Linked DNA regions of Spartinivicinus marinus. The protein of the gene in region 1 interacts with the protein of each later gene in a pairwise test. Links are inferred from orthologs where the notes say so. Each region holds a gene or a part of one and is shown in the gene's direction. Other genes may lie near its edges. The genes, in order: uvrD and lpdA.

Region 1 (15,746 bases):
AGAGCAGCCCGCCGTTAACAACTTTTTAATAACATTTTCAAATTACCAACTCAGTTAAAATGAAAATATTTTACTAGTTATTATTTATTGTGTGCTACGGGGTAGGCTGTATATACCAAGCTTATGTTGAGGAGATGCGTAGTGTGCGTAAGTTATTCTTAACTGTTTTTAAATGTGCAGCTAATTCTGGCCCACGAGACATAGCAACACCCATTGCCAAAATATCAATTACTACCAAATGAGCAATTCTTGAGGTTAATGGGGTGTAAACATCCGTATCTTCTATTGCTTCTATGTGTAATGCAAAGTCACATAGTGATGCTAGCGGGCTTTCTTTGGGACATATGGCAATTACTTTAGCCTGTTGCTTTTTAACTAGCTGGATTGTATGAATTAGCTCCCGAGTACGCCCTGTTTGAGATATAGCAATAACGCAGTCTTCAGGGGTTAATGTTGCAGCAGACATCGACTGCATATGGGGATCAGAATAGGCAGCGGCAGATAGCTGTAGGCGAAAGAACTTGTGTTGTGCATCAATGGCTACAGCACCAGAGGCGCCAAACCCATAGAATTCTACCCGCTTGGCTACAGATAAAGCATTGATTGCTTGTTCTAAAACTAAGTTATCTAAACTATCGCGAACACTTGATAGCGTGCTGATGGTGGAGTCGATTATTTTTGACTTGTAGTCAGCAGGAGAGTCATCGGGACTAATGGCAAATTGGCCAAAGCTACTGCCAGAAGCTAAGCATTGTGCCAGTTGTAATTTGAAATCCTGAAAGCCACTACAGCCGACTGCACGACAAAACCTGAGTACCGTAGGTTCACTTATCTCGGCTTCTGTTGCTAGGTCTGCAATGCTGATATGCATAACACGAGTAGGGTTATGAAGTACAAAATCTGCCACTTTCTGCTCAGATCGGCGAAGTTGACTGTAGCATTGCTGGATTTGTTGTAACAGCTGAATAGAAACCATGTGAGGTGAATCTTTGCTGGGCCTGTTTGTAGTTATACTACAAAAAATGCATACAAACTATATGGAAATAAGGTTAAGTAGGTCTAACCTGAATATTTTATGGCTACCCAAAACACTGTGGCTGATTGAAATATCTGGCTCAGCATTGCAAGCTAAGGCTGCTCGCCGCTAAACTAGATGATCTTAAACAAGATAGCTGCTGTTTAATTTCTGCCCACACTACTCCTGGCTACAAATCACTATGGATGTATCCCAAACTTTAGACTCATTAAATACTGCTCAGCGTGAGGTAGTTGCTTCACCTATTGGAAATTGCCTGGTGTTGGCTGGTGCAGGTAGTGGTAAAACACGAGTATTAGTACACCGTATTGCTTGGCTGATCCAAACTGAAGGTATTTCGCCACATGCTATTATGGCCGTGACCTTTACCAATAAAGCGGCAGCAGAAATGCGTAGTCGAATTGAATCCCTATTGGGGGTGAGTACCCGCGGAATGTGGGTGGGCACTTTTCATGGTTTGGCTCACCGTTTATTGAGGCTGCACTGGCGAGATGCTGGGCTGCCAGCGAACTTTCAAATATTAGATGCTGATGACCAACTGCGTTTAATTAAGCGCCTTATGAAGGGCTTAAACTTAGATGAAGCCAAGTGGCCACCCAAACAAGCTCAGTGGTACATTAATAACCAAAAAGATGAAGGACGCCGGCCACAAAATATAGAGCCATATGGTGACCCGTTTGAAGTGACAATGCTAAAGGTTTATCAAGCCTATGAAGAGGCTTGTCGTTTATCTGGGATGGTGGATTTTGCTGAGTTGCTACTGAGAGCCCATGAGATATGGCTGCATAAACCAGAAATTTTAAAGCACTACCAGCAGCGATTCCGCTATTTATTGGTAGATGAGTTTCAAGACACTAATACTATTCAATACGCCTGGTTAAGGGTGTTGTCTGGGAATCAAATTCCCGTGATGGTGGTGGGTGATGATGATCAGTCTATATACGGCTGGCGCGGTGCAAAAATCGAAAATATCCGACAGTTTGGTAAAGATTTTTCTGATAGCCAGACTATTCGTTTGGAGCAAAACTATCGATCGACCAAAACTATCTTGCAGGCAGCTAATGCTTTAATTGCCCATAACCCCAGTCGACTGGGTAAAGAATTATGGACAGAAGGTGATAAAGGCAATGAAATTCAGCTGTATGCTGGGTTTAATGAAGTTGATGAGGCCCGCTTTATAGCTCAACGTATTTCCAATTATTTAGAAAGCCACAAGGGTAAATATAGTGATATTGCTTTATTGTATCGCTCAAATGCTCAGTCGCGTATTTTGGAAGAAGCCTTATTAAGAGGCAGTATTCCTTATCGCATATATGGTGGCTTACGATTTTTTGAACGTGCTGAAATAAAAAATGCATTAGCTTACTTGCGGCTTTTGGTAAATCGCAATGATGATGGTGCTTTTGAGCGGGTAGTGAATTTACCAACACGCGGTATTGGTAACAAAACCCTGGAGTTTGTTCGAAATACGGCGAAAACCAATGACGCTAGCTTATGGCAGGCAGCTGAACAAGTGATTAATCAACGGCAGATATCAGCACGAGCAGCAAACGCGTTGTCAGGATTTTTACAGCTCATTAATAATATAGATTCAGCCACTGATGAAATGGACTTGGCAGCATTAGCTGATCAAGTAATTACCATGAGTGGCTTGATTGAGTTTCATCAAAAAGAAAAAGGAGAAAAAGGTCGTGCTCGGGTAGAAAACTTAGAAGAATTAGTGTCTGCTTGTAAAACATTTGACCCGGATGACTACTTTATTGAAGGAGCAGAACAACAGCCCAGCCCATTAGCTGCCTTCTTAGACCATGCAGCACTGGAAGCAGGTGACACTCAAGCTGATCAATTTGAAGATTGTGTACAGCTAATGACGTTGCACTCCGCCAAGGGGCTTGAGTTTCCTTTGGTATTTTTAACGGGTATGGAGCAAGGTCTCTTTCCTCACAAAATATCCCTGGAAGACCCTGATGGCTTAGAAGAAGAGCGACGCTTATGTTATGTAGGCATTACCCGTGCAATGCAGCAGTTGTACTTAACCTATGCTGAATCCAGACGGTTACATGGCCAGGAAAATATAAATAGACCCTCGCGATTTATAAAAGAAATCCCTACTGAGTTAGTTAATGAAATACGAATAAATGCGTCTATTACCAGGCCAACGTATACCCGTATAGCCCCTCGTGCAGTGCAGGTAATAGCGGACAAAAGCCCAATACCCGAAACAGACTTGCAGGTTGGTCAGCGAGTGTTGCATAGTATCTTTGGCGAAGGCACTATTATAAATTACGAAGGGCAGGGCGCTCAGGCTAGAGTTCAAGTGAATTTTGCCAATGAAGGCGCTAAGTGGCTGGTAGTCGCTTATGCTAAGCTAGAAGTTATTGATTAATCGATAAAAATAACTGCTAACAAAATAAACAACATAAAATAGAACAACAAAGGCACAATACTTACCCTTAATGGCCTAAAGTAAAAAGCTCTAAAACTAAACAGCTGAAGAGTTGTTAAACTTTAGACGTTTATAGGCGAAAGCGGGTGAGCAAGTGCCTTATAACCTTTGACGGTTCAAAAAATATAACCAAAGCGGATGAGGTATAGGGCAGGTCAACACATATATGTAGGCTGGTACTAACAACCAATAAAAAAGCATTCGCGCACGGTATATTTAGAGAAAAATAACAAATATTGTTTAGTTAAAGGTTTCACGAATAGATAGGGAGTCATTCATATGAAACGACGCGACTTTGTAACTGCATTAGGTATTGGGGCTGGTGCTGCTGCACTATCTGCCTGTGGTAAAAAAGAATCTGAAGATTGCGCCCAACAAGGCATAGGCGAGCAGGCAGCCAGCAAAGATGTTATCCATTGGAAAATGGTAACTACATGGCCAAAAAACTTTCCTGGACTAGGTACAGCCCCAGAGCGCTTTGCTAAAAATGTCGCGAAAATGAGTAATGGGCGGCTGCAAATAAAAGTACATGGTGCGGGTGAGCTGGTTCCTGCCTTGGAAGCATTTAGTGCGGTATCAGCTGGCACAGCACAAATAGGCCATGGTGCTGCTTATTATTGGAAAGGCAAAGAACCTGCTGCACAGTTTTTTGCTGCTGTTCCCTTTGGTCTAAATGCCCAGGAAATGAATAGTTGGATTCACTATGGGGGTGGCCAGCAACTATGGGATGAAGCCTATGAGCAATTTAACCTGAAGCCTTTTGCTGGGGGTAACACCGGGGTGCAAATGGCAGGTTGGTTCCGTAAAAAGATTAACTCTTTGGAAGATTTAAAAGGGTTAAAAATGCGTATCCCAGGTTTAGGTGGAGAAGTCCTGAAAAAGCTGGGCGGTGTTCCAGTAAATATTCCAGGAGGAGAATTATTTACAGCCCTACAAACAGGTACGATTGATGCTACTGAATGGGTAGGACCATACAATGACCTGGCATTTGGGCTCTATAAAGCAGCAAAATATTACTATTATCCAGGTTGGCACGAGCCAGGTACAACTCTTGAAGTGATTATTAATAAAAAAGCACTTCAAGAGCTGCCGGAAGATTTACAAGCTATTGTCGAGCAAGCAATAAGAGCATCTAACCAAGATATGCTGGACGAGTACACGGCACGTAATAATCAGGCGCTTAATACCTTGGTTAATGAACATAAAGTTGAGCTCTTGAAGCTACCTGAAGATGTATTGAAACAGTTACATGCAGTCTCGAATGAGGTTGTTCAGGAAGTGGCCAATACCAGTGAAATGACTAAAAAAGTGTATGACTCTTTCACTAAATTTGCTGAACAGTCTCGGGCTTATCATATGATTTCTGAGCAAGCCTTCTACGAAACTCGCACTTTATAAAAACTTTCCTATCAAACTGTCTTCTATATTAAAACCTGTAGCGGAAGCTACAGGTTTGCCTTTTATAGTGAACTCCTGGTATACATTCTGCTAATTTGACTTTATCAATGAGGGAATCCCTTTTGACTGACCAGAATGATAGAAGCCTGGAAGATCTTCAGCGTTACCATCAATTATTAGAGGAAACGTTGGCTGCGAGCTCTCAGCAAGAGTTGATTCAACTCATTCATTTGCTTAGTTCAACCATTGGCCACGTCCGCTACTATCAAACCCAGGAACAAAAAGAAGCGGAAGCCAGGCAGCGGGTACTGTTAACTCAGCAAGTCCAGCAACAAAATGCGGAAGGGTTTGCTACTATGCAAGCTGTTACTTTGGCGGGTATCAAAGAAGTGTTATCTGCACTTCAAGTGTTAAAGCAGCAATCGTAAAAAATTTTGAGATGAGTTTTGATAGGTAATATGTCGAAGATTAATATTCAAAGAGATCACGGTACTTCAAAAGACAAGGCGAAAGATGCCGTGCAAAAAATTGCTGAAGAGTTACAGCAAAGCATGGGTGCTACTTATGAATGGCAACAGGATACGCTGTTATTCAAGCAAACAGGTGCTAAAGGCAAAATTGTAGTCGATGACCAAAAAGTCGATATTAGTATTGAATTAGGCTTGTTGATGAAGCCATTAAAAGGCACCATTGAGCAACAGATTAGTCAACGATTGGATAAATTAATCGGTTAGGTCGGTATTTACACCCTCACCCCAGCCCTCTCCCAGAGGGAGAGGGTGTTAGGTAGCATAAAATTGTTATATGAAAACACGAGAAAGGATTCTCTCAACGAGTCTGCAATTATTTAATGATTTTGGTGAGCCAAATATCACCACGATAGACATTTCTAATGAAATGGAAATCAGTCCTGGTAATCTTTACTATCACTTCCAGGGTAAGGATGCCATTATTCTTGAGCTTTATCTGCGCTTTGAACATGACCTGATAGAGTTATTAGAGTCTCCTTCACGAAATGAGCTGGCCGTAGATGACTACTGGTTGTATTTACATATTATTTTCGAAACCATCCAAAACTATCGTTTTCTTTATAGAGATCTGTCAAATTTACTGGCTAAGTATAAAAAAATTCAAGCTAGGTTTAATCGACTGATAAGTCGTAAAAAACAAATGTTTATTGATATATGCCAAAAATTAAAAAAAGCAGATTTTTTAATGGCAACTGAGGAGGAAATAGAAGCTCTGGCAGATAATGCGGTGGTGATTGCAACCTTTTGGTTAAATTATCAGGTTATGCGCCATAAAAATGCATACGACAGTAGTTATATAAGTCAAGGTATCTATCAAGTGATAACATTAATTGCTCCCTATCTAGTTGCTGAGCAAAAAGTGCATGTGCAGACTATCTGTAGAATGTATAAAGATAAAGGGTATCTTTTACGAGATTAAAAAGCAACTTATAAAACATTGTCATTAAATAGACACCTTGTTGCAGTATCTTGTTTATAGCCGCTATTAAAAATAAAAAAGGCAGGGGATAAACCCCTGCAAAATGATGTGCGTTTACCAGGATAGGTGTGTAACTAGGCTGAAACAGCCTTCTTAGTGGTACTACTACTGCGGCTAGCACTGGTAGCCGGCTTTTTGTCGGATGCCAGTGCTTTTACTGCTTCACTAAGCTCTTCAATCTGATGAGATAATTCTTTCAACTCGTCTTTAGTGGTGGTTGGAAAAATATCTCTCAGTTGGTTTATTCGGTTTTCCAGCCTATCGGTTGTTTTAGACTTTAGTTTATCTTTCATCTCGTCCATGCGATGCTGGGTGCGCGCTTGTACCTCTTCACCATCTTTTACAAGCGTTTCAAAAAATCTAATTCCTTCCTGCCCAAGCTTTTCATACTGAGCATAAGCTCCCAAGCCCGCGAGCCAGATTTTATGAGCAGATCCCCGGATGTTAGATAATAAGCTTTTTTCCTTCTCTTCAGATTTATCAACCGTTTTTACATCTGACATATTGCTATTCCTCTTAGTATGGCATTACAGGAAGCGAGCGAGACAACTCCCCTTTGGAACATACCTGTTCCCAACACGCCCGTTAACATGATTCAAGCCTAGCAGTGAAAATTAGAATGAACATACTAACTTTGCTGTTTAAAATGACCTTGAGGTGGTGTTTATTTTTAAGTAAAAAATATTCTAATTAATGCAGGCTTATATAACCCACCTACAACATTTTTATTGCGAAAAGCAATTTTTGTTGAAGCATTTTGTTATTAGCCAGATTTTGTAGTAATGACTATTTGCTTTAGCACAAACTCAAAACTCTTAGCAAACTATTCATTGAAGATGAATAGGCTGGTAAGAATTGAGATGTAACCAAGGTTGGTGTGTATTTACAGTATATAAGGAATTTTGCGTCAATGAGTGAAGCCATAATAAAAGATATTAATGAGCGGATCGCCAAGCTCAGTGAAACAATCAAGAAGTTGGATAACAGTGATCAAGCTGTTGCAGAGCAATTACGGCATATCTTATCACAGGGCTTAGAGGTTACTAATCGAGAAAAAGGAGAAAAATCGGGGGCCGAAACATCATCAGTAGCAAATCCTGCCATGGGCTTTAATCGAAAAGATTTATGGTCTACAGCTGGAACTATCGTTAAGCACGCGGTAGTGAATCCCGCTGCGAGTTTGAAACAGGCCGTTGGCTTTAGTAAAGATATCTCTCAAGTGGTATTAGGAAAGTTTGAAGAGCCCAATACTAAAGGTGACCGCCGCTTTAAAGATCCTACTTGGAAAGAAAATCCACTTTATCGGCGTTATTTGCAAGCATATTACATATGGCAGCAACGCTTGCAAGACTGGGTTGATGAAACAGATATGAGCAAGGAAGATAGTCGGCGAGCAAAGTTTATTATTTCCCTGCTTACAGATGCGTTATCACCTTCTAATACTCTACTTAACCCTGAAGTGATTAAACGAGTATTTGAAACTGGTGGCACGAGTTTAGAAAAAGGCCTAGTGCACTTGCTGGAAGATATAAAAACCAATGGAGGGATGCCCTCACAAGTAAAACAAGGGGTATTTAAAGTAGGTGATAACTTAGGTTTGTCTGAAGGTTCGGTAGTTTTTCGTAATGAAATTTTAGAGCTGATTCAATACAAACCAGCAACAGAAAAAGCATTAACGACGCCTGTACTAATCATTCCACCGCAAATCAATAAGTTTTTTGTGTTTGATTTGACACCAGATAAAAGCTTTGTACAGTTTTGTGTTAAATCAGGCTTGCAAACGTTTATCATCAGTTGGCGTAACCCTTTGCCAGAGCATCGCCATTGGGGGTTAGAGCAATATATACTGGCCACTAACGAAGCTGTAAATGCTGTGCAGGAGATAACAGCAAGCGACAAAATTAATCTGGTTGGTACTTGTTCTGGTGGTATCACTTCGGCTACGTTGGCAGGCTATCTAGCAGCTAAAGGCGATAGCCCTGTTAATACTATTACCCAGTTGGTGAGTGTATTAGATACCAATATCGATTCAGACATTACTTTATTTGCTACGGATAAAGCACTGGAATTAGTAAGAAAAATATCAGAAAAGCAAGGTGTTTTAGAAGGTAAAGATATGGCCAAAGCGTTTGCTTGGCTAAGGCCAAATGATTTAATTTGGAATTATTGGGTTAATAATTATCTACTAGGTAAAGAGCCACCCGCTTTTGATGTGCTTTACTGGAATAATGATACTACGCGTTTACCTGCAAAGCTGCACAGTGACTTTATTGACCTCTATAAGCAAAACCCATTGACTTTGCCTGGTGTGTTAAAAATTGGTGGACAAGCGATCAATTTAAAACAAGTGGTGTGTGATAGCTATGCGGTAGCAGGCATTAATGACCATATCACCCTTTGGGAGGCATGTTATCGCTCAAGTCAATTAATGGGGGGGAAACGAGAGTTTATTTTAAGTAATAGTGGCCATATTCAAAGTATTTTGAACCCACCATCTAATCTAAAGGCAAATTTTTATACTAATAGTGAATTATCAGCTGATCCCCAGCTGTGGAAAAAAGGAGCGACCTTTAATAAAGGTAGCTGGTGGTCTCATTGGCAAAAATGGTTATGCAGTCGCTCTGGTGAGCAAAAACCAGCTGCAAAAGAACTTGGTAGTAAACAGCATCCGCCAATGGAGGCTGCACCAGGGCTTTATGTCCATGACTAAGTAGGGGTAATCGTTGGAAACTACATTCTCAACTAATATTCGCGAACCCATGCGGGTTCGCTTTAAAACCCTGGATATTGATGGGCAGATTTTACGGGTTGCTATTCGTCCTGGTAGCTCGGATATTTTACCATTATTAGTATTTAATGGTATTGGAGCAAACCTGGAGTTAATCAAACCCTTTGCAGATGAGTTGGAAGGGATTGAAGTGATAGCATTTGATGCACCAGGTACTGGTGGCTCTTCTACTCCAAAGTTGCCTTATCGATTTCCTGGGCTAGTTAGGTTGGTCAGCAAAATGCTGGATGAATTAAATTACGGCCAGGTGAATATATTGGGAGTATCCTGGGGAGGAGCACTTGCTCAGCAATTTGCTTATGATCACCCTTATCGTTGTAATCGATTAGTGTTAGCCGCTACATCGATGGGAAGTGTAGCCATTCCAGCGAAATTAACCGTTTTACTTAAAATGGCCAGTCCCCGCCGTTATGTGCAGTCTAGTTATATGGAAAAAATAGCGGCTAGCATTTATGGCGGGGCATTTCGTCGCAACTCACGACTAATAACAAACCATTCCTTAAAGATACGTTCGCCCAGTGGTATAGGTTATTATTATCAGATTCTGGCGGGTGCTGGCTGGACCAGTTTTCATTGGTTACACCAAATTAAGCAGCCTACCTTAATTCTTGCCGGAGATGATGACCCAATTATTCCATTAGCTAATGCAAAATTAATGGCTCGCTTAATTTCAAACTCAGAGCTTAGGGTAATAAGATGTGGCCATTTGTTTTTATTAACAAGAACAAAAGAAATTGCACCAATAGTAATTGACTTTTTAAATGATAATAAGAATCGCCTGACTAATCCAGAGCGAACTAAAGTAGCGACTACCATTACTGCACCTGAAATGTCTATCGAAAATACTAACATAACTGAGCTGAAAGAAAGCTCAATTAAAGATTCTAAACAGGCAGAGGTAGTCAATAAAAATGATGTAAATGGTGCGAATACTGATAGCCCTAGCCCTATCAAAGAGCAAATGACTAAAGTGCAAAAAGTCGAACCAGGAGGTACAGCAGCAGAAAATAAGCCTCCTGACTAGTTTAACAGAATAGACTTTTATAAATAAATAAGCCTGAATACAACTTCTGCAACACAGGCTGGCTTATCTTGGCCTTCTACTTCAACTGTAATCTTTTGCTTTAATTGAATTGTTTTAGGGTCTTTTAACTCGGCAGAGATCAACTGTCGATTAGCTCTGACTTTTGAATCAACTAATACTGGGGCAGTGAAACGTACTTTATCCAGCCCATAATTAACCATTAAAGCAAGGTTATTAAATGCTTCAGGTATCTTGCTTTTTACGGTTTGAGATAAGTGAGTGACTAATGATAGGGTAAGGAAACCGTGAGCAATGGTCTTTTTAAAAGGAGAGTGTTTCGCCGACTTTTCAGTATCTACATGAATAAACTGGTGGTCTAAAGTGGCATCAGCAAACTTATTAATACGTTCTTGGTCGATTAATAACCAATCGCCAACACCATCTTCTATTCCTTCATTTGCTTTAAATATTTCTAACGCGAGTTCGGCATTGCTAGCCATATAAGTGAGTCCTTAGTTTTGAATAAAACACATGTTAATATAAAAACTGTTGGCTATACTGCTGGTAACTTCCATTGTGTTGTTTTACTTATTTTTACTATACTGCTTTGACTTTTAGAATACTTGGTACAACTAGATTGCTAAGTACAACAGGTTATATTGAGAGAAATATATCTTACATATACAGCAACTAAAAGTCATTTGTTACATATACAATATGCAGTTTATTTTAACCTTATGTTGAGGGCGGCATGGAGGCCACCGTGCTAACAACCAGAATTGATCAATACCAAGCGGCCATTAAAAAGTCTTATGACTATTTAACTAACCGGCTTTCTCCTGAGATGATTCATGCAGGAGAAGTAGATTTATCATCTATTTATAAGTACCCCACGTTACTTCTATTGGCAGGAAAGCAGCCACAGTGCGAGCATTTTATTGAAGCAATTAAGCAGTATTACTTTAAAGAAGATGGAGACTTTCTTACTTATCCAGAGCTGAAGTCTGTAAACACAATCTTAGATAGCTATCAACCTTATATGAATGGTTGGTTAGCTATAGCTGCCCACAAACTAGAACGATTTGATATCAGTATTCATGCCTATGAATTTTTGCATAACTTTTTAAACCCTAAACTAGGAGGCTATAGTAACGGTTGCAAAAAAACCAAGGGAAGCCTACAAGTAGACCTATTTACTACCGCTCACTTAGGTCGTGTTAGTTTGTGTATTGGTGGTATTGACATGGCAATTAAAGCGGCAGACTGTATTGTTCATGGTTTAAAAATGCAGCCATATTCTGACCGCTTGTTATTTAAAATGGATACTGATGGTCATTTAATTAGTAGCTTTAACGAAGATGAGTCATCTTTTTATTGCGTTAATAAAGCAGAAAAAAAACAACTGTATTTTTTACTAGGTTATCCAGCTGCGTTTTTGTTGGATATTTATCAAGCAACTGCTGAAGAACATTATCTTGATTTTGCACTTGATTTATTAGGCTTTGCCTGTGGTTGTCATGGTATTCAAGAAAGTTTATTTAGCCATAAAGTGGCTTGGGCAGCAGCAAAAGCTACCCGTTTAACGGGAGATCTTGTTTATTCAGAGTTTGCACTATCAATTTTAGATTACATTATTGAAAACCAAAGTAACGCAGGCTGTTGGCATGAAACAGAAGCAGATTACTTTATGCTGGATCAAACCACTGAAATAGCAATCTGGATAAACTCGGTTATAACTGAACTAGCATTGTTTGACAAATATAGTTCAGCTAAATGAAGTATAACTATTAAAAAATTTTAATATGCTATTTATGTCGTGTCTAATAAATATACAAATACTAGTGAAAATGGCACTAATTAAATTAATTAGTTGGTAGGGGGGCTAGCTGATAATGTGGTGATCAGTTATGGCTGAATCTTTGCTTATATAAATTCAATATGGCATCAGTAGTAGTTTAAGGAGTTGCTGAGTGAATAGTAATGATTTTTGCCTTTGTATAAAGGAGTGTTGTAGTAACGAAACTGATAAAACGCTGCAATATATCGTACAATATGAGCCTTTACTGAAAGAAAGCTATCCACTATATGCTTTAAATGAGCAGGTTGATTACTTCAATTGGGCATCTTTTGCAGTGAGGTCAGCTATTCGTTTATTGACTTTCTATAACCTTCCGGCAGAACATTTTGAGGAGGTTCTATTGTTAAGCCTGAAGTCAATGGATAGGTCTTCGCTGAGTATGTTTAGTAAGACAGAAATGATCGTTTAAAATGAATACCCAGTAGTTAATAATCTACTGGGTATTCATGGCTGCTATTTACTAACTTTTATATAGGCTTACCATTTTTATCCAGCTTGGTTACTTTACCTAACTTAAGCTTGTTAATGGTTGGCTCTATTTTCTTCAGGTCACCAATAACCACCCAAGTTAATTTATTTGGTTTAAGCAGTTCTTGAGAAACTTGCTGTACATCTTTTAATGAAATTTTACTTACTAACTGATCAAAATTATACAGTTGCTCAAGTGGGCGATTTACTGCTAATAAACCAGTAATTGCTGATAATAAAGCACCATTGGTTTCGTATGCGCCTGCTTTGCTTCGTAGCCAGTTATCTTTGACTTTTTTTAGTTCTTCAGCTGAAGCGGGTTTTTTAGAAATATACTGTTGTACTTCCTTTTGTAGCTCTTGCAATGCAGGAGAGGTTTTATCGGTTTGCACTGAGGCATACATGATAAAAGGCCGTTGTCCAACAGCGCTGTTTAGTTTGCTATAAGCACCATAAGACCAATGCTTATCTTCACGCAAGTTCATATTAAGTCGGGCACTAAATTGACCACCTAAAATGGTATTAGCAACATTTAGGGCTAATGAACGCTCATCTTGAGAAGATGGTAATAGTTGCCCGGCAATAATGGTTGATTGGATGGCATCTGGCTTATCGACTAGGTAAATTTGGGTATCTTGACCGCTAACCGCTTTGGCTAGATTTTTAGCTGGGATAGGAGTTTTAGGTGCTTGCCATTTACCTATTTGTTTCTCTAATAATGGCTTCAGTTCTTCCATATCAATATCGCCAACAACGACAAGTTGGGCATTATCTGGGCGAATCCACTGTTTATGGAATTTGGCTAAATCACCAGTATTTAGTTGAGTAATAGATTCTTCAGTACCAGAACCAGTCCATGGTGTGCTGTAGGCATGATCTACCCCATACAACAGTTGTGGTAGTACCCGTAAAGCAGTGCTGAAAGGTCTAGCCTTTTCTTGAGCAATACTATCCAGCCAGTTTGAACGCAGTCGATCAAAGTCAGTAGCTCGAAAAGCAGGGTTTTGGATAACATCTGCAGCTAAGGCAATACTCTTGTTTATGTTATCTTTAAGTGCACTTAAAGCAATCGAAGAGCTGTCAACCGATGAGCCAACACTAATGCCTGCACCTAATTTACTTAAGGCTTTGTCGAGAGCAATACTATCTTTACTTTTGGTGCCTTCTTTCATCATTGCCAATGTAAAGTTGGCAGTGCCTGGTGAGTGTTGTGCATCAGCTGCATAACCTGCATCAAATATCCACTCCATTTCTACTGTGGAAGTGCCTGGTCGGCTTGCCAAGAGCACTTTTAAGCCATTGCTTAATGTAACTTGATTGACTTCTGGTAGTTTGAATGGTTTGACTTCTCCTGCACCAGGTATCTTACTGCGGTTAACAGTTGACTTGGTTTTGCTTAATTTAGAGGCTGGTTCTACTTCAACAATGACATTGCCTTTAGTAAGCCACTGTTTCATTACCCTACGGATATCTTTAGAAGATGTATTTTTTTGATATTCATAGGACTTCAAATAAAAACCAGGTTCGTTGGCGTAAAACTCTCCAGCCGCTAAAATATCAGACTTGCCACCAAAGCCACCTACTCGTTCTAGCTGTCGGATGAAACTAGCAGCTTGCTGAGTTTTGACCAAAGCTAGCTCGTCTAAGGTAGGCCCATCATTTTGTAAACGCGACAACTCTTCTTTAATAGCACGTTCTAGCTTGGCTAGTGAAACACCAGGCTTGGCATCAGCCATGATAAATAGTTGACCAGCTAGCTGTCTGCTATGGTTAAATACACTAACAGACGATGCTATTTTATCGTCGTGCACTAATCGTTTATAAAGTCGTGACTGTTTTCCAGAAGCGAGTAGGTCAGCAACTAAAGACATTTGTTCTGCCTGTTTGGTCCCTGTTGCAGGTGTATTCCAGACCATTATTAAACGTGACTGTGGTACTCGGTCAGTCATACTGAACCGTTTGTTTTCTGTTAAAGGAGCTATCCAGCTATGGGCTTTAGTGATAGACGGGCCAGGAGGAATATCACCAAAATACTTTAATGCTTTAGACTTAGCAGTGGCGACATCTATATCACCAGAAAGCACTAAAATAGCATTATTGGGACCATAGTATTGCTTAAACCAAGCCTTTACATCTTCAAGGCTTGCTGCATTCAAATCTTCCATTGAGCCAATGGTTTCCCATGAGTAAGGATGCCCTGCAGGAAAACTGGCTTTAGTAATTAATTCCCACACTTTACCATAAGGCTGATTCTCACCTTGGCGCTTTTCATTTTGTACTACACCACGTTGCTCGTCTAACTTGTCTTTAGTGATACTACCAAGGAAGTGTCCCATACGGTCAGACTCCATCCATAAGGCCATATCGAGTGCATTGGTGGGCACTGTTTCAAAGTAATTAGTTCTGTCGCTATTAGTGGTGCCGTTTTGGTCGGTGGCTCCAGCCTTTTCAAACGGCTCAAAGAACTCGCCTTTATAGTTTTCCGAGCCTTGAAACATCAAGTGTTCAAATAAATGGGCGAAGCCTGTTTTACCTGGTACTTCATCTTTAGAGCCTACTTTGTACCACACATTGACTGCGACAACTGGAGCTTTGCGGTCTTCATGAACAATAACGGTTAGACCATTAGGTAAGCTAAACTTTTCATATTGGATTGTAGGTAAGCTAATGGTTTGGCTATAACTTTTGGCAGAAGTATTTGCCGTTGTTGTTATGGCATAGCCACCACTAAGTAGTGCACACACTGATAAAGCCAACAACGAGCGGCGTAGTTGTACCATATTTAACCTCTGTTTCTTCCTAGTTCATGGGCTATACTTTTTTAGCTGCATTGTTTCGTTATATCTACAAGCTGGCAAAAAACTACGTTGCTTAGCCCGCTATTGTCAAATGAACAAGTTGCAATGTTTCAAATTTAGTAAAAATGCTTGTTTTTTAAGCAGTTGTGCTATTGGTTGATAACTGTGAAGTTATTGACAGTAGGAGCAGGTATTTTATCCAATTTTGTTGATTAAATTTTTGCACTCAAAGCTCAAAGTTTGAGAAGTATGCTTTTGGTTGTTAGTGCTTGCAAACCATAAAATTCGCTCGCGAAGGATAAACGATAAGCTATTCTTTAAGCATTGCTTTAAGCTAGAAGTGTTGTGTAAGGCTGTACAAAATGCTGCATTTAAAACATAAAATATTATTATTAGCCATAGTTCCCGTTATAGTAATAAC
Region 2 (15,639 bases), 2.4 Mb from region 1 along the record:
ACATCAATTACATCAGGCCCAAGCGAACCGGAGTAAACGGGTAGTTCATGGGTTGTATCGCCGATGGTCAATTGCGCTTTTTTTTCTGCCATCTAGGCCTCCTATCATGCCATTCTTTTGGAAGGGTAAAACATCATTGGTACGGATATACCCTCTTACTATTGTAAAACACTTAGGGTCTGTTGACGTTTAAGCAAAGAACGCTTTTGGCAGCTTGCAAGTAATTATCAACAAACGCTAGTAAATTGACGAATAAACACCGTCTTAATTATATCTTCCCAGGAGGTCGGAGGATGCCGAAAACCTGCTACGATACCCTCAGTAAACGGGCACAACTATAGAGAGAAAGAGCAGTTTGTCAAATGTATACCCTGCGTGAATGATTATTATGGTTTGTTGAATAATTATTACTGAAAAATTATATAGTTGTTACCTTAAGCTGTTGTAGACTCCGGGGGGAAACAGCTTAGCCTATCTTAGTAGCATATTTAACTAGTTAATAACAGTCTTCTATCTTTGTAATTAATCACTGGTTATTACGTTAAGGATGTATTAATTTTCTGTTTATATAAAATTTGATTAAAAAATAACCTGCTTATGGGCAGATGTAGTAACATTACACAATTGTAATTAATAAACGATCTATTTATACTTCAGCCGCGAATTTGTTGGGGTTACTGGCTAATACAGTCAATGACTTCTAACCTATTTATGAAACGAGCTGCATCCTATAAATAAGTGGCGTCACTCATTTATAGGATGCAGCACGAGTCTTTGTACGCGTCCAAAAGATATCACGCCTGACTGGGCCTGCTTGAGTGTGAAAGAGCCGTGAATAGCAAACGACCTGTAAACTTAGATCTTAGAACTATAAAACTCCCGTTACCAGCGTACACTTCCATCCTCCACCGTATATCGGGTGTCATTCTTTTTGTTGGCATCGCTTTTCTTTTATGTGCTTTGGACTCATCCCTAAGCTCTGAAGAAGGCTTTAACAGTGTAAAAGAAACAATGAGTCATCCCTTCGCCAAGTTTATCACTTGGGGCTTGTTGTCGGCATTAATTTATCACTTTGTTGCTGGTGTAAAACACTTGCTGCTCGACATCGATATTGCTGATGGTAAAGAGTCTGGCTTATTAGCCTCCAAAGTGACACTTGCTGTTTCTGTATTACTGATTCTGATAGCTGGGGTGTGGGTATGGTAACCAATGTAACCAACTTGTCTCGTAGTGGCTTATATGACTGGATGGTACAGCGTGTATCAGCCATTGTATTAGGTGCCTATTTTATTTTTATGATGGGCTATTTCATTACGCATCCTGGCTTGACCTATGCTGACTGGCATGCACTTTTCAGCGGGACGGGTATGCGTATTTTTAGCTTAATGGCCATTGTCGCATTAGGTGCGCATGCCTGGGTTGGTATGTGGACCATCACGACCGACTACCTGACTGAGCAAGCAATTGGCAATAAAGCGGTTGTTGTCCGCTTTTCTGTACAAGCGCTATGTGGCTTTGCCATGTTTGCTTATGTGGTTTGGGGTATTCAGATTTTGTGGGGATTATAATCAATGGCCAATATTCGCACCATTTCCTTTGATGCAATTGTAGTTGGTGGTGGTGGTGCCGGGATGCGCGCGGCACTGCAATTAACTGAGTCAGGTGTTAAAACTGCCTGTATAACTAAAGTGTTTCCAACACGTTCGCACACTGTTTCTGCACAAGGTGGCATTACCTGTGCCATTGCTAGCTCTGATCCTAATGATGATTGGCGTTGGCATATGTACGACACTGTAAAAGGTTCTGATTACATTGGTGATCAGGATGCTATCGAATATATGTGCTCGGTAGGTCCGCAAGCCGTATTTGAGCTTGAGCATATGGGGCTGCCATTTTCCCGTACTGAAACTGGTCGTATTTATCAGCGGCCTTTTGGTGGTCAGTCGAAAAATTTTGGTGAAGGTGGTCAGGCAGCCAGAACCTGTGCAGCAGCAGACCGTACTGGCCATGCTCTGTTACATGCGCTTTATCAAGGTAACTTAAAAGGCGGTACTACCTTCTTAAATGAATGGTATGCCGTTGATTTGGTTAAAAACCAACAAGGTTCAATTGTTGGTGTGGTTGCGATTTGCATCGAAACCGGCGAAACCGTTTATATCAAATCAAAAGCCACAGTATTAGCAACGGGCGGCGCCGGTCGTATTTACCAATCCACCACCAATGCATTGATTAATACCGGTGATGGTGTGGGTATGTCATTGCGTGCCGGTGTGCCAGCGCAAGATATGGAAATGTGGCAGTTCCACCCAACCGGTATTGCCGGAGCCGGAGTGCTGGTGACTGAAGGCTGTCGTGGTGAAGGTGGTTACTTAATCAACAGTGAAGGTGAGCGTTTTATGGAGCGTTATGCCCCTAACGCAAAAGACTTGGCTGGTCGTGACGTGGTTGCCCGCTCGATGATTTTAGAAATACTGGAAGGCCGTGGCTGTGGTCCTAATAAAGACCACGTATTGTTAAAGTTAGATCACTTGGGTGAAGAAACCCTGAATTTACGTCTGCCGGGTATTTTAGAATTATCCCGTACCTTTGCACACGCTGATCCAGTTAAGCAGCCGATTCCTGTTGTACCAACCTGTCACTATATGATGGGGGGTGTAGCAACGAATGTGGGTGGTCAGGCTATCGCTCAAGATAAGAAAGGCAAAGACATGATTGTTGAAGGCCTTTATGCCTGTGGTGAAGTGGCTTGTGTATCAGTACACGGCGCTAACCGTTTAGGTGGTAACTCATTACTTGACTTAGTGGTATTTGGTCGTGCAGCTGGCTTGCAAATTGAGCAGTCATTACGTGAAGGCTTTGACTCCATGGATGCTAGTGACACCGATATTGAAGCGGCGATGTCCCGTTTGAATCGCTTGAATACGTCAAAAGACGGAGAAAAAGTCGCTGAAGTGCGCGCTGAATTACAAAAGACCATGCAGCTTTATTTTGGTGTGTTCCGTGAAGGCAAGAGTATGCAAAAAGGCATTAAGATACTCGAGGAAATTGGCGAGCGGATTCAAAATACCTATTTAGAAGACAAGTCATCTGCATTTAATACTGCACGTATTGAAGCCCTAGAGTTAGAAAACCTCTATGAAGTAGCTTTTGCTACTGCTATGGCGGCTGAAGAACGCAAAGAAAGTCGTGGTGCTCACGCCAGAGATGATTACCCAGATCGGGATGATAAAAACTGGTTAAAACACTCCATGTATTTCCCATTAGAGAAACGGATTGGTAAGCGAGACGTTAATTTCTCGCCGAAGACAGTTGATGCGTTTCCACCAAAAGCACGTAAATACTAAGGGGGAGATCATGTTAGTCAGTATCTATCGTTATAATCCTGAAACCGATAAAACCCCTTACATGCAGGATGTGACCATTGATCTTCCTGAAGGTAAGGATTTAATGGTGCTGGATGTGTTGGGTCTGTTAAAAGAACAGGACCCATCGTTAGCTTACCGTCGTTCCTGCCGTGAAGGCGTATGTGGCTCTGATGGCATGAACATGAATGGCACCAATGGGTTGGCGTGTATTACCCCTGTATCAGAGGCTACCAAAGGCAGTAATAAACTGATCTTGCGGCCATTACCTGGGTTACCTGTGGTACGTGACCTGGTGGTAGATATGAGTCAATTCTATAAGCAGTATGAGAAAATTAAACCTTATCTGCTAAATGACGAGCCAGCACCAGCAATTGAGCGACTGCAAATGCCTGAAGACAGAGAAAAATTAGACGGCTTGTATGAGTGTATTTTATGTGCTTGCTGTTCTACTTCTTGTCCTTCATTTTGGTGGAATCCTGATAAGTTTGTTGGTCCTGCTGGTTTATTACAGGCTTATCGTTTTCTTGCAGATAGTCGTGATACGCACACTGAAGAACGGCTTGCAGAATTAGACGACCCTTTTAGTGTATTCCGTTGCCGGGGTATAATGAATTGTGTCAATGTTTGCCCTAAAGGGCTTAACCCGACTCGCGCCATTGGCCATATCCGGCAAATGCTGCTAAAGAGTGGGACTTAGTAATAGTAATTTTAGGTGTTTCAGTTCATACTGTGCACCTGATTTTTGTAGGGCATTTAAACAGGTAGGTTGAATTATTTACAGTCGTATATTTTTTCTGCCTGTAAATATCTGACAAAATAATCAAAAGTGGGCAAGTCCTTTTAATTATTTTGGTTAGATGTACTTATACTAATTGCTTTTGGTAATAGGTATAAAACCCAAAGCGTCAGTTGGTTGAGTATTTCCGACAAGTGCCCTACATGCAGGGTTAACTGTATTACAGTGCGAATGCATTTATAAATGTACGTGTAAGAATGTACTTGCAATCGTGTGTTTATAAGAGTGTATTTATAAGGGCGTCTTTTTAAGAATAGGCTTTTAAAAAGGTGCTTTTAAATTGATGTATTGTAATGCAACTGAATAGCCGGAGCTGGTAGCCTGTGTTTAATTTTTCGTTTAAATACAACTGCCGTTATGCCCCGGTTTTTGTGTGAGTGTTAGAACCGAAATATAACGAGTCTGTTTGTCGGCCTATCTGGTAAAGCAGCTTAAGCTTATTTGGTCAACAAGTAATAAGCTGTTTAGCCCTAGATAAAAGCAGTTTTGCTTGATCAGGGGTGAAAACCTGACAAAACTTGCCGGATAGCTGTCTTACTCATGGGGTAATAAGAATGCAAGAAGGTGTCATGCACCAGATGTGGCGGACGGCGCATATATCTGGTGGCAATGCAGCTTATGTAGAAGAGTTATACGAGCAATTTTTGCGTGATCCAAATGCCATCCCAGAAGAGTGGCGTGATTATTTTGAAAAGTTGCCACAAATTGAAGGTGTTAGTGCTCAAGATGTTTCGCATGCAACGATTCGAGAACACTTTCAGCTATTAGCCAAACAACGATCTACCTCCCATGTAATGGCACCGGTTTCCGTTACTTCTGAACACGAAAAAAAACAAGTTCAGGTAATGGAGTTGATTGAGTCATTCCGTCAACGGGGTCACCAGAATGCTAAGCTTGATCCTCTAAATCTCCAGCAGCGCCAGCAAGTTCCAGATTTAACGTTAGAACACCATGGGCTTAATCAAGCTGATTTAGACACCGTTTTTCAAACAGCCTCGCTCTCTTTTGGTAAAGACGAAGCCACCCTTAAAGAAATCTGGCAAGGTTTAAAAAATACCTACTGCTCTACCATTGGTGCTGAGTTTATGCACATAGTGGATTCAGAAGAGCGTCGCTGGTTTGAGCAACGCCTAGAGTCTAATCGTGCTCACCCTACCATCAGCAAAGAATCCAAACTGCACTTGTTAGAGCGATTATCTGCAGCTGAAGGTTTAGAGAAATATTTAGGCACTAAATACCCAGGGACTAAACGTTTTGGCCTGGAAGGGGGCGAAAGCTTAGTGCCGATGGTTGATGAGCTTATTCAACGGGCCGGTTCTTATGGGGCCAAAGAAATGGTCATTGGTATGGCACACCGGGGCCGATTGAATTTATTGGTGAATATTCTGGGTAAAAACCCAGCCGATTTATTTGATGAGTTTGAAGGGAAAAAACTTCAGGATGAAGGTTCTGGTGATGTGAAATACCACCAAGGTTTTTCATCTAACGTGATGACGCCGGGTGGCGAAATTCACTTAGCGATGGCTTTTAACCCTTCACATTTAGAAATTGTTTCGCCTGTCGTTGAAGGTTCGGTAAGAGCTCGTCAAGATCGTCGTAACGATGTTAATCGTGATTTAGTGGTGCCTATTAATCTTCATGGTGATGCTGCATTTGCAGGACAAGGTGTGGTGATGGAAACCATGCAAATGTCGCAGACTCGTGCTTATAAGACAGGTGGCACTATCCATATTATCATTAACAATCAGGTTGGTTTTACCACTAGCCGCCAGGATGATGCCCGTTCAACAGAATACTGCACCGATGTAGCTAAAATTGTTGAAGCGCCTATTTTGCATGTGAATGGTGATGATCCAGAAGCGGTATTATTTGTCACTCGCCTGGCTTTAGACTACCGGATGCAATTTAAGAAAGATGTGGTCATTGATTTGGTTTGTTATCGCCGCCGGGGCCATAACGAAGCGGATGAACCATCGGGTACTCAACCACTGATGTACCAGGTTATTAAAAATCAACCAACCACGCGTACTTTGTATGCAGAGCGCCTGATTAAAGAAGGTACGTTAACTGCAGAAGAAGACAAGCAAATATTCGAAGGCTATCGCACAGCACTGGATAATGGCCAACATGTCGTGAAAAGCCTGGTAAAAGAGCCTAACAAAGAACTATTTGTTGATTGGGCTCCCTATATCGGTCATGAGTGGACTGCAAAACACGACACTCAGGTAGATATTAATGTACTGCAAGAGCTGGCTAATAAACTACACGACATTCCTGATGGTGTTGTTGTACAACGCCAGGTTGGGAAAATTATTGAAGATCGCCGCAAAATGGCAGCGGGTGCTTTACCCATTAACTGGGGCTTTGCGGAAACCATGGCTTATGCCACGTTATTACATCAGAACAATCCCATTCGGATTACGGGTCAGGATGTCGGTCGTGGTACTTTCTCTCACCGTCATGCGGTACTGCATAATCAAAAAGACGGTGAAGCTTATATTCCGTTAAAAAATCTTGCCGAAGATCAGCCAGCCTTTGATATTTATGATTCATTCTTATCAGAAGAAGCGGTGTTAGCATTTGAGTATGGCTATGCAACCACTACCCCAAATGCATTAGTCATTTGGGAAGCACAATTTGGTGACTTTGCGAATGGTGCTCAGGTGGTTGTCGATCAATTTATTACCAGTGGTGAGCACAAATGGGGACGTTTGTGTGGATTAACCATGCTGTTGCCCCATGGCTATGAAGGGCAGGGTCCTGAGCACTCTTCAGCTCGGCTAGAACGTTATTTGCAATTATGTGCGGAACATAATGTACAGGTTTGTGTACCTACAACGCCTGCTCAAGTGTTCCATATGCTTAGGCGACAAGTATTACGTCCTCTGCGTAAGCCGCTGATCGCATTAACACCCAAGAGTTTGCTTCGCCATAAACTTGCTGTTTCAACCTTAGAAGAGCTGGCAGAAGGTAGCTTCCATACAGTATTAGCAGAGGTGGATGATATTAAGCCAGCTGACGTTAAGCGTTTAATTATGTGTAGTGGTAAGGTTTATTACGACTTACTGCAAAAGCGTCGTGCAGAAAATCTTAACGATGCAGCAATTATACGTATTGAACAACTTTACCCATTCCCCCATGACGATCTGGAAGCTGTGTTTGCACAGTATCCAAATTTAGAGCGTGTGGTGTGGTGCCAGGAAGAGCCTATGAACCAGGGGGCTTGGTACTCTAGCCAGCATCATATGCGACGGGTGATAGCAGAGCATCCTAACAAGCAGCTGTATTTAGAATACGCAGGTCGGGAAGCCTCTGCAGCCCCTGCCTGTGGTTATATGTCAGTGCATGTGGAAGAGCAGCAAAAGCTGGTAGATGACGCTTTCACTATTTAATGATTGAAGGGCGTGTAACAGCGCCTTACTTAAAGATTGGGTAACAAGCAGTAAACATTAAAGGTTTTTAAGGAAACAACATGGCCACTGAAATAAAAGCACCTACTTTTCCGGAATCAGTTGCTGACGGCACCGTCGCCACTTGGCACAAAAAAGTGGGAGAAGCCTGCAGCCGCGACGAATTATTAGTAGATATTGAAACTGATAAAGTGGTTTTAGAAGTCGTTGCCCCTGCTGATGGTGTGTTAAAAGAGATTGTCGCTGCTGAAGGCGATGTGGTTGAAAGCGAAGCGATTATTGGCGTATTTGAAGAAGGTGCTGCGGCATCTGCGGCACCAACCGCAGGAACTGCTCCGGCTGCAGAAGCTGCTGCGCCAGCCGCTAGTCAGGCAGCAACAGGTGAAGCCATTTTAAGCCCAGCCGCTCGTCGAATTGCTGATGAACATGGTCTTGACCACAGTGTAATTAAAGGCACGGGTAAAGGTGGCCGAGTCACTAAAGAAGATGCATTAGCGCATGCTAAGCAAGCAGGACAGTCAGCACCAACCACTGCTTCTCAACCAGCCACTGCACAAGCACCGGTTGCCAGTGGTGGTCCTCGTGAAGAAAAACGCGTACCCATGAGCCGTTTACGTGCTCGTGTAGCAGAACGTTTAGTACAAGCCCAACAAACTGCAGCGATGTTAACAACGTTTAACGAAGTTAACATGAAGCCCGTTATGGAACTGCGCAACAAATACAAAGACGTGTTTGAAAAGTCTCATAATGGTACTCGCTTAGGCTTTATGTCATTTTTCGTTAAGGCTGCAGTGGAAGCGCTGAAGCGTTATCCAGCCGTAAATGCTTCTATTGACGGTAATGATATTGTTTATCATGGCTATCAAGATGTCGGTGTTGCGGTTTCTTCTGATCGTGGTTTGGTCGTACCTGTCTTACGTAATGCTGAAAATATGGGGTTGGCTGAAGTTGAAGCGAAAATTCGTGAATATGGCTTAAAAGCGCGGGATGGCAAGTTATCGATTGATGAAATGACTGGCGGTACCTTCACTATTTCTAATGGTGGTGTATTTGGTTCACTTATCTCTACCCCTATTTTGAACCCACCACAAACCGCTATTTTAGGTATGCACAAAATTCAAGAGCGGCCAATGGCAGTGAATGGCAAAGTAGAAATACTACCAATGATGTACTTAGCACTGTCTTATGACCATCGTTTACTTGATGGCAAAGAAGCAGTGACTTTCTTAGTGGCTATCAAGGAAATGCTAGAAGATCCTGCTCGTATTTTATTGGAAATCTAAGCACCTAATTTATTCTCAGAATAATGAGGTTGCTGCCTTTAACCTAGGTAAAAGCAGCAACCTCCAGGCTTATTTGCCAAGCGCAAAATTGATTTAGGACATTAAACATGGCTCAAAAATTTGATGTTGTGGTAATTGGTGCAGGCCCTGCCGGTTATGTTGCAGCTATTCGTGCTGCGCAGTTGGGTTTAAAAACGGCTTGTATTGAAAAGTGGATTGGAAAAGACGGTAAAGTGGCTTTAGGCGGCACTTGTCTTAATGTAGGTTGTATTCCATCAAAAGCCTTATTAGATAGCTCCCATAAATACGAAGAAGCAAAAGATCATTTTAAAGTGCATGGCATTAGCGTAGATAACGTTGATATTGATGTCCCTGCCATGATTAAACGTAAAGACCAGATTGTTAAAAATCTAACGGGTGGTGTAGCCGGTTTATTTAAAGCTAATGGCGTCACTGCCTATGAAGGCGCTGGCAAAGTATTAGCAGGCAAGCAAGTAGAAGTGACTAAGCGTGATGGCAGTGCTGAGCTATTGAATGCTGAAAATATTATTATAGCGACTGGCTCTAGCCCAATTGAAATTCCACCAACACCATTAACAGAAGGCTTAATTGTTGACTCAACAGGTGCTTTAGAATTCCAAGAAGTACCAAAGCGTTTAGGTGTAATTGGTGCTGGTGTTATCGGTTTAGAGTTAGGTAGTGTTTGGGGTCGGCTAGGTGCTGAAGTGATTGTACTTGAAGCAATGGATACTTTCTTGGCTGCAGCTGACCAGCAAATAGCCAAAGAAGCAGCCAAGATTTTCAAAAAGCAAAAGTTAGACATTCGCTTAAACTGCCGGGTCACAGGCTCTGAAGTTCGCGGTAACGAAGTGGCTGTAAAATATACCAATGAGAAAGGTGAAGAGTGCGAAGAACTTTTCGATAAAGTGATTGTTGCAGTCGGCCGTCGTCCTTACACAGAAAACCTATTAGCGGATGATTCTGGCGTTAAGATGGACGAACGCGGCTTTATTTTTGTTGACGACCAGTGTCGTACAGAAGTGCCTGGCATTTATGCAGTAGGTGACGTTGTTCGTGGTCCAATGTTAGCCCATAAAGGCTCAGAAGAGGGCATTATGGTGGCTGAGTTAATTGCTGGCCAAGCCGCTCAAATGAACTACGATTTAATTCCTTCGGTTATTTATACTCATCCAGAAGTGGCTTGGGTCGGTAAAACCGAAGAAGAAGTCAAAGCCTCTGGCGAGCCCTATAAAGTGGGTACCTTCCCATTTGCTGCCAGTGGTCGGGCAATGGCTGCCAACGACACGGCAGGCTCTGTTAAAGTGATTGCACACGAAAAAACTGACCGTATTTTAGGGGTTCACGTAGTTGGCCCAAGCGCAGCTGAACTGGTTCAGCAAGGTGCTATCGCTATGGAATTCGGCTCTAGTGCAGAAGATTTAGGCTTAACAGTTTTCTCACATCCAACCTTATCTGAAGCATTACATGAAGCGGCATTAGCGGTTGACGGTCATGCTATTCACATCGCCAATAAAAAGCGTCGTAAGTAATTAGGTTTGGCAGCTCGGTTTTAAGAAAGCCAAGCTGCCTTTTTGCTATAGCAATGCGAATTTAGGCTACTCTAAATGTCGATTGCTATAGTTTTTTATGGGGTTAACAGGGCTTTAGCATTTACATTATGTAAATGGCATAGAGTACTGTTGATTGAGTTAAGTGCAACTCGAATTACAGCACAACAAACGGTAGAAGAAGCATGAATCTTCATGAGTATCAGGCGAAGCAATTATTTGCTGAGTATGGCCTGCCTGTCTCCAAAGGCTATGCGGTAGATACCCCCGAAGCAGCTGCTGAAGCCGCTGATAAAATCGGTGGTGACAAGTGGGTGGTTAAAGCGCAAGTTCACGCAGGTGGACGCGGTAAAGCCGGCGGCGTTAAGCTGGTTAGCTCTAAAGACGAAGTACAAGCCTTTGCAGCTAATTGGTTAGGTAAGAACCTAGTGACTTACCAAACAGACGAAAAAGGCCAGCCAGTCAGTAAAATTTTGGTGGAGTCTTGCACTGATATTGATCAGGAGCTGTATTTAGGTGCAGTGGTTGACCGCTCAACTCGCCGTATTGTTTTCATGGCTTCCACTGAAGGTGGCGTAGAGATTGAGAAAGTTGCTGAAGAAACCCCAGAAAAAATTCTGAAGGCAATTGTTGACCCATTAGTGGGTGCTCAGCCTTATCAAGCCCGTGAAATTGCTTTCCAATTGGGCTTAAATCCAGCTCAAATTAAGCAGTTCACCAAAATCTTCTTAGGCTTAGCCAAGCTATTCCAAGACTACGATTTAGCGCTGCTTGAAATTAACCCGCTGGTTATTACCTCTGAAGGTAACCTGCATTGCTTGGATGGCAAAATTAATATCGATGGTAACGCTATGTACCGTCAGCCTAAGCTAAAAGAAATGCATGACCCTTCACAGGAAGACGCCCGTGAAGCCCATGCAGCGTCTTGGGAGCTTAACTATGTTGCATTAGATGGCAACATTGGTTGTATGGTGAATGGTGCTGGTCTGGCGATGGGTACCATGGACATCGTTAAGCTGCACGGTGGTGCCCCAGCTAACTTCCTAGACGTGGGTGGCGGTGCAACTGAAGAGCGGGTTGCTGAAGCATTCAAAATTATCTTGTCTGACGACAATGTAAAAGCGGTTTTAGTGAATATTTTCGGCGGTATTGTTCGTTGTGACCTGATTGCTGACGGTATTATTGGCGCCGTTAAAGATGTTGGTGTCAATGTGCCAGTTGTCGTACGTCTTGAAGGTAACAATGCAGATTTGGGTGCTAAGCGCCTGGCTGAGAGTGGCCTGGATATTATTGCTGCTACCAGCTTGACCGATGCTGCCCAGCAAGTTGTTAAAGCCGCGGAGGGTAAATAATAATGAGTATCTTAATTAATAAAGACACTAAAGTTATTTGCCAAGGTTTTACCGGTTCTCAAGGAACTTTCCACTCAGAACAAGCCATTGAATACGGCACTAACATGGTCGGTGGTGTGACGCCAGGTAAAGGTGGTCAGACTCACTTAGGCTTGCCTGTTTTCAATACCGTTAAAGAAGCGGTTGAGCAAACGGGAGCAGAAGCTTCTGTTATTTATGTTCCCGCGCCTTTCTGTAAAGACTCTATTTTGGAAGCGGCTAACGCTGGGATCAAATTGATCGTTTGTATCACTGAAGGTATTCCAACGTTAGATATGCTGGATGCCAAAGTGAAGTGCGACGAGTTAGGTGCACGTTTAATCGGTCCTAACTGCCCAGGCGTAATCACTCCCGGTGAATGTAAGATCGGTATTATGCCTGGTCATATTCACAAGCCAGGTAAAGTGGGTATCGTTTCTCGTTCTGGTACCTTGACTTATGAAGCGGTTAAGCAAACTACTGATCATGGCTTCGGTCAATCTACCTGTGTTGGTATTGGTGGTGATCCAATCCCAGGTAGCAACTTTATCGACATTTTAGCAATGTTCGAAAAAGACCCACAAACTGAAGCCATCGTCATGATTGGTGAAATCGGTGGTACCGCTGAAGAAGAAGCGGCGGCTTACATTAAAGCCAATGTCACTAAGCCAGTGGTTTCTTATATTGCAGGTGTAACTGCACCTCCAGGAAAGCGGATGGGCCACGCCGGTGCGATCATTTCTGGTGGTAAAGGTACCGCTGACGAGAAGTTTGCTGCATTAGAAGATGCTGGCGTTAAAACGGTTCGCAGCTTGGCTGAGATTGGGAATGCGTTAGCAGAACTAACCGGCTGGAAATAAATACGCTTCACGAATGCACTTTAGGGGGTGTTGTCTGCACAACTCACCCTAGTCACCTATATATCATAGGCTCCTAGGGCTTCGTTGTTTGACAGCCTACCCTAAAGCACCTTCGTTTTGCGTATTAAAAAGTCAAGTTCACAAAAAAAGCAGTCTTTTTAGGCTGCTTTTTTTGTGGTTGAAATTAATAGATGTTAATTCTTTTAATGGCGTTAATTTTAGATAAATAAACTAATTAAAACTAAAATTTGAAGTAAAATTCTGTAAATCTGTCGCTATACTGAGCAAATAGTCCTGTACACCCTTCGCTCGGGTATAGGTATATAAATTTTCTCAATAAAATCGCTGCAAGCCAATGGATGCCCCGCATCCGCTTTGTAGCAGTATGCAAATAATTTATACCTAAAAGGGTATAACGAAGTAGTAACCATTATAACGATAGGGGGTCTGTTGCTATGTTAATTGGTGTACCTAAAGAGATTAAAAATCACGAATATCGAGTTGGCCTGACACCAGCAGCGGTTAAAGAATTAGTTAACCATAACCACCAAGTGTTTATTGAAACCACAGCTGGTGATGGCGTTGGTTTTTCTGATGCTGATTATCAAGCAGTAGGCGCTACTATCCTGGATACAGCAGAAGCTGTATTTGAAAAAGCAGAAATGATTGTGAAGGTGAAAGAGCCCCAAGCAGTCGAAAGAAAGCGTCTAACTGAAAAGCACACGTTATTTACTTATCTGCACTTGGCTCCTGACGTACCTCAAACAGAAGACTTAATTGCTTCTGGGGCGACTTGTATTGCTTATGAAACGGTGACTGATCCTGCTGGTCGTTTACCGCTATTAGCCCCAATGTCTGAAGTGGCTGGCCGAATGTCTATTCAAGCGGGTGCTCACTGTTTGGAAAAATACTGCGGTGGTCGTGGTGTTTTATTAGGTGGTGTTCCTGGTGTTGAGCCTGCCAAGGTTGTGGTATTGGGTGGTGGTGTTGTTGGTAAGAATGCTACCGCCATGGCGGTTGGCCTGGGTGCCGATGTTGTGGTACTGGATAAGTCAGTTGATGTATTACGTCAATTAGACCTGGTATATGGCAATCGAATTAAAACTGTTTACTCCACTGAGCAGGCGATTACTGATCATGTTCTTAGTGCTGATCTGGTGATTGGTGGTATTTTGATTCCTGGCGCTGCGGCACCTAAGTTGATTACCCGTGAGCACATTAAGGCTATGAAGCCTGGCGCAGCGATTGTTGATGTGGCGATTGACCAAGGTGGCTGTGTAGAAACCTCTAAGCCAACGACCCATGCTGATCCAATTTATATTGTGGATGATGTGGTGCATTACTGTGTTGCTAATATGCCTGGTGCTGTGGCTCGCACTTCTACAATGGCGTTGAATAATGCCACTCTGCCTTTTGTGATTGAGTTGGCTAACAAAGGTGCGAAGCGTGCGATGGCTGAAAACCCTCATCTATTGAATGGTTTGAATGTGTGTCGTGGAAAAGTGACTTGTGAAAGTGTTTCAGTGGCACAAGGGTTAGATTATGTACCTGCTTCTGAAATGTTGAATGCTTTATAAATAGACTCTTCGATTTCCGGTTGTTTGTTACCCCGACTTGCCGCAACATTTGTTGCGGCTTTTTTTTGCCTTTTATTTTGCCGGTAGTTACTTGTAATTAGACTGCAACAGTTAACGGTTACTTTGTTGGTCGTCGTGATATCTGCTTATTTACCCATAAGTTGTTATTAGGTAGTTATAGAAACTGAAGGCTGTTATCGAGCGCAGCACTGGTTTTTTGTAGTAGTACTGAGGTATGGCATGGTTGGGCAGTGGTTAGATGTGTTGGCAGTCGGTTGGTTTTTCTGTAGTTGGACTGGCTACAGTTGGTTTGCCTGGCATTATGGCAAGGTGACCCCTTGTTTAGCCTCAGTATTGCATCTTTACCGCGAAGATTGGATGAGGCGGGTGCTGACTAGAGAAAACCTAATAGCTGATACCAGTATTATTGCTAATTTAGAGCGCAATGTGTCTTTTTTTGCCTCCACGGCGATTTTGATTGTTGCTGGCTTAGTCACTACGTTAGCTGCAACCGATGAGGCGATTGGTTTTTTAAGTAACATGCCGCTGGTGTCTTCTACTTCCCTGCAATTATGGGAATACAAAATTCTGATTATGATCATTATTTTTGTCTACGCATTTTTCTCCTTTACCTGGAGCTTACGGCAGTACAATTTCAGCTCAGTATTGATTGGCAGTGCCCCACGGCAAGATGAAAATGATGTGTCGGAGCCGGAGCGAGACAGCTTTGCGATTCGTTCAGCCAGAGTATTATCTATGGCGGGCAATCAGTTTAACTATGGACTTCGCTCTTTCTACTTTGGTTTGGCCACCCTGGCTTGGTTTATAACACCCTGGTTGTATATGGTTGCAACCACCATTGTCGTATTAGTGCTCTATCAACGAGAGTTCCAGTCATCCGTATTAAAAACAATGCTTTATACTGAAAAGTAACCGCTGTATTGCACTCTAGTCAGTAAAAACGCAACAGCTTGTCGGTAAGTGTTTGCTAATTACCTGGCTCCTCACTAACCTTTGCCTCTTTTTTGAAATTGACTGGTAAAGTATGGCGTTTACGTTGCTGGCTTTAGGGCTTGCTTTGTTTGTTAGTGGGGGAGGCTACTTTTTTTGGCTTGCCTATCAGCGGTACTCAATCTTGGGTGTTTTGTGTATTGTGCCGCCTGTAGCTGTTTGGCTTGGGCTTCGTCACTGGGAGCAGGCTCGGTTTGCCTGGTTAACCCAGTTTATTGGGGTGGTTAGCTGCTGCTGTGGGTTAACAGTCATCAAACACGAACAGCCAGACACTTGGCAGCATTGGTCTGAACGCACTTATGCAACTGTATTTCAGGTGGTGGTTCAATTGAGGCAATTGCCTGTCAAAGAGCAATACCTGGCTTTACTTGCTCAGTTTGAAAAAAAGCCTACAGAGGA

Evidence for each region.
Region 2: the proteins of uvrD (region 1) and lpdA interact in binary tests that used the Escherichia coli proteins (3 or more experiments, as listed by UniProt). The link is inferred for Spartinivicinus marinus from one-to-one orthologs.

What each region holds. Positions count from the first base shown.
Region 1 is NZ_JAPJZK010000001.1:2,734,986-2,750,731, forward strand. The notes cover bases 880-3,819. They hold uvrD (DNA helicase II), read left to right. Parts: upstream 880-1,217; coding sequence 1,218-3,422; downstream 3,423-3,819. Other genes in these bases: hexR (transcriptional regulator HexR), read right to left, coding at 880-976; OQE68_RS12370 (TRAP transporter substrate-binding protein), read left to right, coding at 3,762-3,819. Also shown: more of hexR, read right to left, coding at 122-879; more of OQE68_RS12370, read left to right, coding at 3,820-4,880; OQE68_RS12375 (hypothetical protein), read left to right, coding at 5,003-5,308; OQE68_RS12380 (polyhydroxyalkanoic acid system family protein), read left to right, coding at 5,339-5,614; OQE68_RS12385 (TetR/AcrR family transcriptional regulator), read left to right, coding at 5,685-6,329; OQE68_RS12390 (phasin family protein), read right to left, coding at 6,464-6,892; OQE68_RS12395 (alpha/beta fold hydrolase), read left to right, coding at 7,300-9,099; phaZ (poly(3-hydroxyalkanoate) depolymerase), read left to right, coding at 9,113-10,201; OQE68_RS12405 (MaoC family dehydratase), read right to left, coding at 10,219-10,701; OQE68_RS12410 (hypothetical protein), read left to right, coding at 10,965-11,978; OQE68_RS12415 (hypothetical protein), read left to right, coding at 12,172-12,468; OQE68_RS12420 (M16 family metallopeptidase), read right to left, coding at 12,527-15,307. UniProt on the Escherichia coli protein: A helicase with DNA-dependent ATPase activity. Unwinds DNA duplexes with 3'-5' polarity. Translocates on single-stranded DNA with 3'-5' polarity. Initiates unwinding more efficiently from a nicked substrate than double-stranded DNA.
Region 2 is NZ_JAPJZK010000001.1:326,110-341,748, reverse strand. What follows is about bases 8,350-11,182. They hold lpdA (dihydrolipoyl dehydrogenase), read left to right. Parts: upstream 8,350-8,961; coding sequence 8,962-10,404; downstream 10,405-11,182. Other genes in these bases: sucC (ADP-forming succinate--CoA ligase subunit beta), read left to right, coding at 10,608-11,182; OQE68_RS01555 (hypothetical protein), read left to right, coding at 10,480-10,611; odhB (2-oxoglutarate dehydrogenase complex dihydrolipoyllysine-residue succinyltransferase), read left to right, coding at 8,350-8,854. Also shown: gltA (citrate synthase), read right to left, coding at 1-92; sdhC (succinate dehydrogenase, cytochrome b556 subunit), read left to right, coding at 832-1,206; sdhD (succinate dehydrogenase, hydrophobic membrane anchor protein), read left to right, coding at 1,200-1,568; sdhA (succinate dehydrogenase flavoprotein subunit), read left to right, coding at 1,572-3,344; OQE68_RS01575 (succinate dehydrogenase iron-sulfur subunit), read left to right, coding at 3,355-4,062; OQE68_RS01570 (2-oxoglutarate dehydrogenase E1 component), read left to right, coding at 4,716-7,553; more of odhB, read left to right, coding at 7,634-8,349; more of sucC, read left to right, coding at 11,183-11,774; sucD (succinate--CoA ligase subunit alpha), read left to right, coding at 11,777-12,652; ald (alanine dehydrogenase), read left to right, coding at 13,108-14,229; OQE68_RS01535 (DUF599 domain-containing protein), read left to right, coding at 14,470-15,162; OQE68_RS01530 (hypothetical protein), read left to right, coding at 15,275-15,639. UniProt on the Escherichia coli protein: Lipoamide dehydrogenase is a component of the glycine cleavage system as well as of the alpha-ketoacid dehydrogenase complexes.